Ketobacter alkanivorans: one gene and its partner. The protein of the gene in region 1 binds, or shares a complex with, the protein of each later gene. Links are inferred from orthologs where the notes say so. Each region holds a gene or a part of one and is shown in the gene's direction. Other genes may lie near its edges.

Region 1 (3,763 bases):
ATTAGGTACTTCGATCCACGCATCTTTGCTGTTGTAGGTTTTGCCGTTGTAGATAGTGTCAACCATGGTCGCAGTGTCAACCAGGCCAGAGCTGGCAGAGAACACAGAGAACGCAGGTACAGTCATACGTGACATATAGTCATTGAAGTAGTAGTAGCCATCGCCAGGAGTACGGGCAGGTGGTACAACCAGGTTGCGGTTTTCCTGGCCATTCTGCCAATGCTCACGGAATTCACCGTTGATACCCCAATCAGCGTACTGAGCGATACCACCCAGATAGAAGCTGGAGAACGCGATACGGCCAGTGAAGTCTTCTACATATGGATCCATGTTCTCAACACTCCAGAAATCCAGAGCACCGAACAGGTCAGCCCAGTGAGGCAAGTAGCTGGGGAACGCATCCGCCAGGTTGCCGATGGTTACGAATACCAGATCAATTGCACCGGACGTAATGGCAGGTGGGAACAAAGACATAACCCAAGGCATTACCGCATCCAGATCAATCTGCACTTCCAAAGCCAGAATATCGAAGATCAGAGCGTTATCAATCAACCACTCATAAGCCAGGATAGGTGAGCCAGCAGGGTCAACACCCATGAAACCGGACACGTTGGCGTTACGCTGAGCAGCCAGTGCAGCACTGGACGTTACGTGAGGCAGATATTCACCAGCTCTCACAACGTTGGCATCCATGGTGATACCCTGGAGGTACAGGTAAGCACACAGACCACCGGTTGAGTGACCACCGATAACCGGCTTCTTGCCAGTCACGGAACGCACTTTGTCTACCGCAGCAGGGAAATCCAGGGCACACCACACGTCAAGGTCAGTGTTACCGTGGCCATTTTCACTGGCGTAATCATCACGGCCTACGCCACGATAGTTCATCATCCATACGTCATAGCCACGCAGATACAGATAGTGCGCCATGCTGAAGTATTTCAGGTTGTCATTACGGATGGTGGGATCGTTACGAGCCCAGGCAGGCGCGTCCGAAGGCAGCTCATAGTGGTAGCTGTTGAGCCAAGATGGAGAATAAACATCCCATTGGTTGTTGTTCAGAGTGATACCGTTAGCCAACAGGATTGGCATACCGGAACGATAGCTGTGATTAGGAGTCGGACGATAGCGCTTCATCCCAATTTTCACGCCATCGGCAGTCGTTGCATTATAAAGGCCTTCGACACCATTGCCGCCACAACCGGTTAATACGATTGCGACACACATCAACAGAGCACTGCCTAGTGGTCTTATCAGTTTCATAGATTACCCTACCCTAGATTCTTCTGTATTTAATATTGTTGTTATCCGCTTAGTTGTTTTCTGATCATTAATACATGATGTGCAGGATTAGAAAACTACTAAACCATGCTAACAAAGTTCAATTCGAGGCATTTGTATCCGTGGGACAGATAGGGCCAAGAGGTGTCCATTTCCAGCCAAAATTTACACAAAATAGCGTTTTTTATGTTAATGCTTGTAACCCGTAACTATTTACTCTGTAACAGGTTTTGCTCTGATCTTGCTATTAAATCAAGTGATCTAGCCCGAAATGACGTAATTGAGTATGATGCGGCCATGACTGCATACGATTCCGAAATTCAAACCCCCCAAGCTCAGCAGCGCCACGTATTTTCGGTGTCGGAGCTGAACAACAGCGCCAAGACCCTGCTGGAGAGTCAGTTTCCTGCCATTTGGCTGGAAGGCGAGATATCCAACCTGGCCCAACCCCGTTCCGGCCATATTTATCTGACCCTGAAAGATGACCAGGCCCAGCTGCGAGCGGCCATGTTTCGCGGTAACAACATCCGCCTCAAGTTTCGCCCCAAAGATGGCATGCAGGTTCTGGTAAGAGGCAGGCTGAGCCTGTTCGCCCCCCGTGGTGATTACCAGCTGATCATCGACCAGATGGAAGAGGCCGGGCTGGGGGCTCTGCAACGAGCCTTTGAACAACTGAAGACAAAGCTGGCCGAAGAGGGTCTGTTCGACGAGTCTCGCAAGCAACCGGTTCCCAGCCGCCCTGGCCGCATTGGGGTCGTCACCTCCTCCTCAGGGGCCGCCATTCACGATATTTTGTCTGTTTTGCAGCGCCGGTTTCCACTGACTGAAGTGGTGCTTTATCCCACCCTGGTGCAGGGTGAAGAAGCCGCTGCCAACATTTGTGCCGCCATCGCCAGCGCCAATCGACGCCAGGAATGCGATGTGTTGATCGTAGGCAGGGGTGGCGGATCACTCGAAGATTTATGGTGTTTCAACGATGAACGGGTGGCCCGCGCCATTGCAGGCAGCGCATTACCGGTGGTGTCGGCCGTGGGCCATGAGATCGACTTCACCATTGCCGATTTTGTGGCAGACGCCCGTGCGCCAACGCCTTCGGCTGCTGCAGAAATGCTAAGCGGCAGCGCCCAAGAACTGTTGGAGAGCATCCGCAGCTACGAAGACTGGCTCACCACCTACATAGGCCGCAGCCTACAGGAGCGACAACAACAACTGGACTGGCTCAAACGCCAACTCAAGCACCCCGGCAAGCGCCTGGAAGAACATGCCCAACGCCTGGATGAGCTGGAACTGCGCCTGCGCCAGTCCATCAAGCGTAAGTTGCAGTTGCAGCACAGCGAACTCGGCACCGCCCAGGCCCGCCTGCTGAGCCGCACCCCCAGCCACCGCATCAGCGCGGGGCAAAAAGATCTCGCCAACCTGGGCTCGCGCCTGCAACGCAGCTTTGCCCACAGCATGGAGGCCAACAAGCGGGATCTGCGCAACCTGGCACTGCGGCTCAATACGATCAGCCCCTTGGCCACCCTCAGCCGTGGTTACTCTATAACCAAGTCTGAGCAAGGCGACATCCTGCGCTCGGCCAGCCAAGTGCAACCTGGGGATTCCATTCGAACCCAGCTGCACCAAGGCACACTGATTTGCTCTGTGAATAAAGTAGAGCCCCCTGCCTAAGGCAACAAACTGCTACAATCAGATGATTCACATTCATCCGAGAACAGCATCCCATGGCATACAAGGGCCCCTCTCTACAGGCACTGCGGGTATTTCAGGTGGCAGCACGCCACCTCAGTTTTAAGCTGGCCGCGTCCGAGTTGAATGTCACTCCGTCTGCCGTGAGCCATCAAATCAAAGCCCTTGAAGAGCAACTGCAGTTCAATTTGTTCAGACGCCTGAATCGAGCCCTCAGCCTTACCCCGGCGGGGCTGGAATTGCTGGATGCCGTGGATCAGCATCTGTCCCAACTGGAGCGGGCCACCAACGACGTAATCCGCCGCCACGGCGCACCCTCCATCCGCGCCCATATCCTGCCCTTTATGGCCACAGAAATCGTGATCCCCAAGCTGTATCACTTCCAACAGGCCCACCCCGAGGTGGAGCTGCGCATTGAAACCAGTTACAGCGCCAGTGAACAGTTCACCCTATCCGGCTGCGATATAGGGGTACGTTTTGGTGACGGCAACTGGCCCGGACTGATCGCAGAGAAACTGATGGAAATCAGGGTAACCCCCGTGTGCTCACCGGAATTCCAACGCCAGCACCAACTGCAGACCCTGGCGGATATCAGGGGTAAAACCCTGATCAACCTGCCGATGGAGCCGGATCCTTGGCAACGGCTGGCTGAAGAAGTAGGCATGGCGCCCCTCCCCCCCCACCCAGAGCTGACCCTGGATAATTACCTCAGTAACCTTACCGCTGCGGAGCAAAACCTGGGTTTGGCCCTGGGGCTGCTACCCATGGCCTTTCCGTGGCTGCAGAAAAACCGCCT
Region 2 (4,256 bases), 2.3 Mb from region 1 along the record:
CTCGAAGCCTTCCAGGTTCTCGATGCCAGCCTCTTTCAGCAATGCGGTATTGAACTCGGGATCCTCCGGCAGCTGCTCCTCCCCCGACAGGTACTTCTCATCTTCACTGCCCTGCTCGATAACGATCTCCACCCGCCGGTTACGACCCCGACTGGCCTCATCTTCGTTGGGCACCATCGGCTTGGTATCGGCAAAGCCCACCACCGTGAACTTGGTGGGATCCATATCGCTATTCTTCATCAGTTCATGGGCCACTGATACCGCACGACCGGAAGACAGCTCCCAGTTGGAGCGAAAACGGGCGGTGGAAATGGGCAGGTCGTCGGTATGCCCTTCCACCGAATAGATACCATCGATATCCTTAATTGCCTCGCGGATTCGATCCATAATCGGGATAAAACTGGATCGCAGCGTGGCCGAACCACTGGGGAAAGACCCCTGCTCCTTGACCCTGATCACGATGCGACGGTTGCGGGTTTCCAGCTCCACCGCCCCGCTCTGAATATCCTCTTTCATCGCCGCCGCGACCTCTACAGCGTCCGCCTGGGTCATGGCCACCAGTCGCTCCAGGATCTCGGCAGAGTGATCCGACGCTGCCGCTTTGGACTCATCCTGGGAATCCTCCCGCTCCTGCTTGTCATCGGGCGCACACAGCACTTCCAGAGTATCGCTCATGGTTTCCGTGGTGGACTGACGCACCTCATTGAGTGGCGTGGGCTGCGGCCGGCCGGGGGAGAACTCCTGGGCGATGATCGAGGTACCCTTGGGCATCTCCTTCATCTTGATCTGATCCTGCACCCCAAAGGCATCCTTCATGGAACCCGCCACTTGCTTGTATTTCTGAATGTCCATCTCCGAGAATGCCAGCAGCAGCACAAAGAAACACATCAGCAACGACATCAAGTCAGCAAAGGTAGCGAGATAGGCGGGAAGCCCTTTCGGGCATTCAGGGCAGTCGCAATCGTCTTCGTCAGCCATATATCCTCTCCCTTACGCCTCTTCTTCGCTGGCGCGCTTGGAGGCAGGCAGATAGGTTTTGAGCAGGCCCTGAATAACACGAGGGTTCTGACCGGCCTGAATGGCCAACAAAGCATCAATAATCATAGATTGAATGCGCGCCTCCTCCTCCGATCGCATGGCTACCTTATCCGCAACCGGCAGTGCCCACATATTGGCAATCATGGCACCGTACAGCGTGGTCAGCAGTGCCACCGCCATAGCCGGGCCAATGGCCTTGGGATCATCCATGGCAGACAACATCTGCACCAGACCGATCAGCGTACCGATCATGCCCATGGCCGGTGCCGTATCGCCCATATTTACGAAAATCGCTTTACCGGTGGCGTGGCGTGACAGGCCCTCCCGCATATCTTTGCTCAGAATACTCTTCACCACCTCAGGATCATGCCCATCCACCAGTAACTGAATACCCTTTTGCAGAAAATCGTTGGAGACCTCCTTGCCTTCCAGAGACAGCAGCCCGCCCTTGCGCGCCAGATCCGCCAGCTCCACCACCTCAACAATGATTTCTTCAGGCGAAGACAGCTTGGACTTGAAGGATTTGTTCATCACCTTCATGGCCCCCAGGAACTGCCCCAATGAGTACTTCGCCATGACGGCAAAAATCGTCCCCCCCACCACAATCAATATGGAAGGTATATTCAAAAAGATCATCACATCGCCACCGGTGACCATGGCCATCACCACAATCACCAACGCACCAAGTAATCCTATGAGGGTCGCTAAATCCACACCCCTACTCCATTTGACTAAAAAACGTTCAACATTTTGACTGAAAGTGGCCTACACAACTAAGTCTAGACAGGAATTGGAGAAATTCCGCAATCCTGACGTATTGTGATTTATTCTGGCACCGCATTGACCTCATCATCCCGATGGCCGAAACTTGCGCCCTCACACAAACACCGGCCACCGCGTCGCCCCAGCCCCACCCATCAGGAGACATCATGGCGAAGAAAAAAACCGCTATCGACTTCGAGCAATCCCTGCAAACACTGGAACAACTGGTGGAATCCATGGAAAGCGGCGACATGACCCTGGAGAAATCCCTGGAGGCATTTGAACAGGGCATCAAGCTCACCAAAGAATGCCAGCAGGCCCTGAAAGAAGCGGAGCAGAAAGTGGAAGTACTTCTGAATCAGAATGGCGAAGAGACACTGGCTCCATTCAAGGAAGAAGACGCCGGTTAAATGAACGAATTTCAGTTGGATCAGTATCTAAAACAGTGCCAGCAGCAGGTAAATCAGCGGCTGGAATACTGGCTGCAGCAGCAAAATGGCCTGGCTCCCCGTCTGGTTGAAGCCATGCGTTACGCCACCTTCAATGGCGGCAAGCGGGTGCGTCCGGTGCTGGCCTACGCAGCCGCACAGGCCGTAGACGGTGAAACAACCCTGGCCGACGACGTGGCCGCCGCCCTGGAAATGGTGCATTCCTACTCATTGGTGCACGATGACCTGCCCGCCATGGACGACGACGATCTGCGTCGGGGCAAGCCCACCTGCCACATAGCGTTCGACGAAGCCACCGCCATACTGGCCGGAGACGCCCTGCAATGCCTGGCCTTTGAAGTGCTGACCCGATCCCCGGTGTCCATGACAGACCGCACCCGCCTGCGGCTGATCCAGCTGTTGGCCACCAACAGTGGCACTCAAGGCATGGCAGGAGGCCAGGCACTGGATCTGGCCGCAGAAGGACAACAGCTTACCTTGCAGCAGCTGGAAACCATCCACCATCACAAAACCGGCTGCCTGATTCGGGCCAGCGTCGCCATGGGCGCACTCACCCGGCCAGAGGTGAACGAAGATCAGCTGCAAGCCTTGGATCACTACGCCCAGGCCATCGGCCTTGCCTTTCAGGTGCAGGATGACATTCTCGATGTCATTGGCGAAACCGAACAACTGGGTAAGCAGCAAGGCGCAGACCTGGCACTGGCCAAAGCCACCTATCCTGGCTTGTTGGGGTTGGAACAAGCCCAGCAACTGGCGCGGGAGCTGAGTGAAAAGGCCATCACCGCCCTGCAAAATTTTGGCCCATCAGCCACCCCACTGCGGGAACTGGCGCGCTACATCGTTTCCCGCAGCCACTGACACACAGGAAATTAACCCCTAAATTAAACCCGAACGTTATTTTTGGCTCCCAGACTCGTATAATGGGGGATTACCCCGTACCTGACCGGATTGGCATACAGGCAATCAATTTGATGTTTACCGAAATACCACTCACCCGTCCCAGCACGCCACTGCTGGACCTGATCGACAGACCCGCCCAGTTGCGCACACTGGATCAGGAGCTGCTGCCCCAGTTGGCCAACGAACTGCGGCACTACATGATGTATGCGGTGGGCAAGAGCGGCGGTCATTTCGGTGCCGGGCTTGGCGTGGTGGAACTCACCATCGCCCTGCATTACGTGTTCAACACCCCGGAAGACAAACTGGTATGGGACGTAGGCCATCAAACCTACCCCCACAAAATACTCACCGGTCGCCGGGATGACATGACCACCCTGCGTCAGCGTGGCGGCATTGCCGGGTTCCCCAAACGCAGCGAAAGCGAGTACGACACCTTTGGTGTAGGTCACTCCAGCACCTCCATCAGTGCCGCGCTGGGCATGGCCCTGGCCAGCCGCGCCCAAGGCCGCAACAACAGCAACGTGGCCATCATCGGCGATGGCGCGCTGACCGCCGGGATGGCGTTTGAGGCACTCAATCATGCCAGCCACACCAAGGCCAACATGATTGTCATCCTCAATGACAACGAAATGTCCATTTCCGAGAACGTAGGCGGCCTCTCCAATTACCTATCCCGAGTCTGGGCCAGCCGCACTTACAATTCACTGCGGGAGGGCGGCAAAAAAGTCCTCGAGAACATGCCCGCCGCCATGGAATTCGTGCGCCGCACCGAAGAGCACATGAAAGGGCTGGTGTCCCCCGGCACGCTGTTTGAAGAGCTGGGCTTTAACTACATCGGCCCCATAGATGGTCACAACCTGGATAAGCTGGTGACCTACTTAGGCAAGCTGCGCGAGATCCCCGGCCCCCACCTGCTCCATGTGTTTACCCGCAAGGGGCGCGGGTTCTATCCCGCCGAACAGGATCCCATCGGCTACCACGCCCTATCTAAAATTGAACCCAAACCCCCGGTAAAAAACGCCGCCCCCAAACCCAAGCCACCCAAATACAGCGATGTATTCGGCCAATGGCTGTGCGACATGGCGCAGCAGGATAAGCGTCTGGTGG

What was found.
Region 2: the proteins of xseA (region 1) and Kalk_RS15340 are in contact, whole or in part, in a cryo-EM structure (PDB 8TXR), measured with the Escherichia coli proteins. The link is inferred for Ketobacter alkanivorans from one-to-one orthologs.

Annotation. Positions count from the first base shown.
Region 1 is NZ_CP022684.1:1,277,470-1,281,232, forward strand. The notes cover bases 816-3,763. They hold xseA (exodeoxyribonuclease VII large subunit), read left to right. Parts: upstream 816-1,578; coding sequence 1,579-2,949; downstream 2,950-3,763. Other genes in these bases: Kalk_RS05400 (alpha/beta hydrolase), read right to left, coding at 816-1,263; Kalk_RS05410 (LysR substrate-binding domain-containing protein), read left to right, coding at 3,003-3,763. Also shown: more of Kalk_RS05400, read right to left, coding at 1-815. UniProt on the Escherichia coli protein: Bidirectionally degrades single-stranded DNA into large acid-insoluble oligonucleotides, which are then degraded further into small acid-soluble oligonucleotides.
Region 2 is NZ_CP022684.1:3,596,837-3,601,092, reverse strand. The notes cover bases 892-3,588. They hold Kalk_RS15340 (exodeoxyribonuclease VII small subunit), read left to right. Parts: upstream 892-1,967; coding sequence 1,968-2,210; downstream 2,211-3,588. Other genes in these bases: dxs (1-deoxy-D-xylulose-5-phosphate synthase), read left to right, coding at 3,221-3,588; ispA ((2E,6E)-farnesyl diphosphate synthase), read left to right, coding at 2,211-3,107; pomA (flagellar motor protein PomA), read right to left, coding at 991-1,752; Kalk_RS15350 (flagellar motor protein MotB), read right to left, coding at 892-978. Outside these bases: more of Kalk_RS15350, read right to left, coding at 1-891; more of dxs, read left to right, coding at 3,589-4,256. UniProt on the Escherichia coli protein: Bidirectionally degrades single-stranded DNA into large acid-insoluble oligonucleotides, which are then degraded further into small acid-soluble oligonucleotides.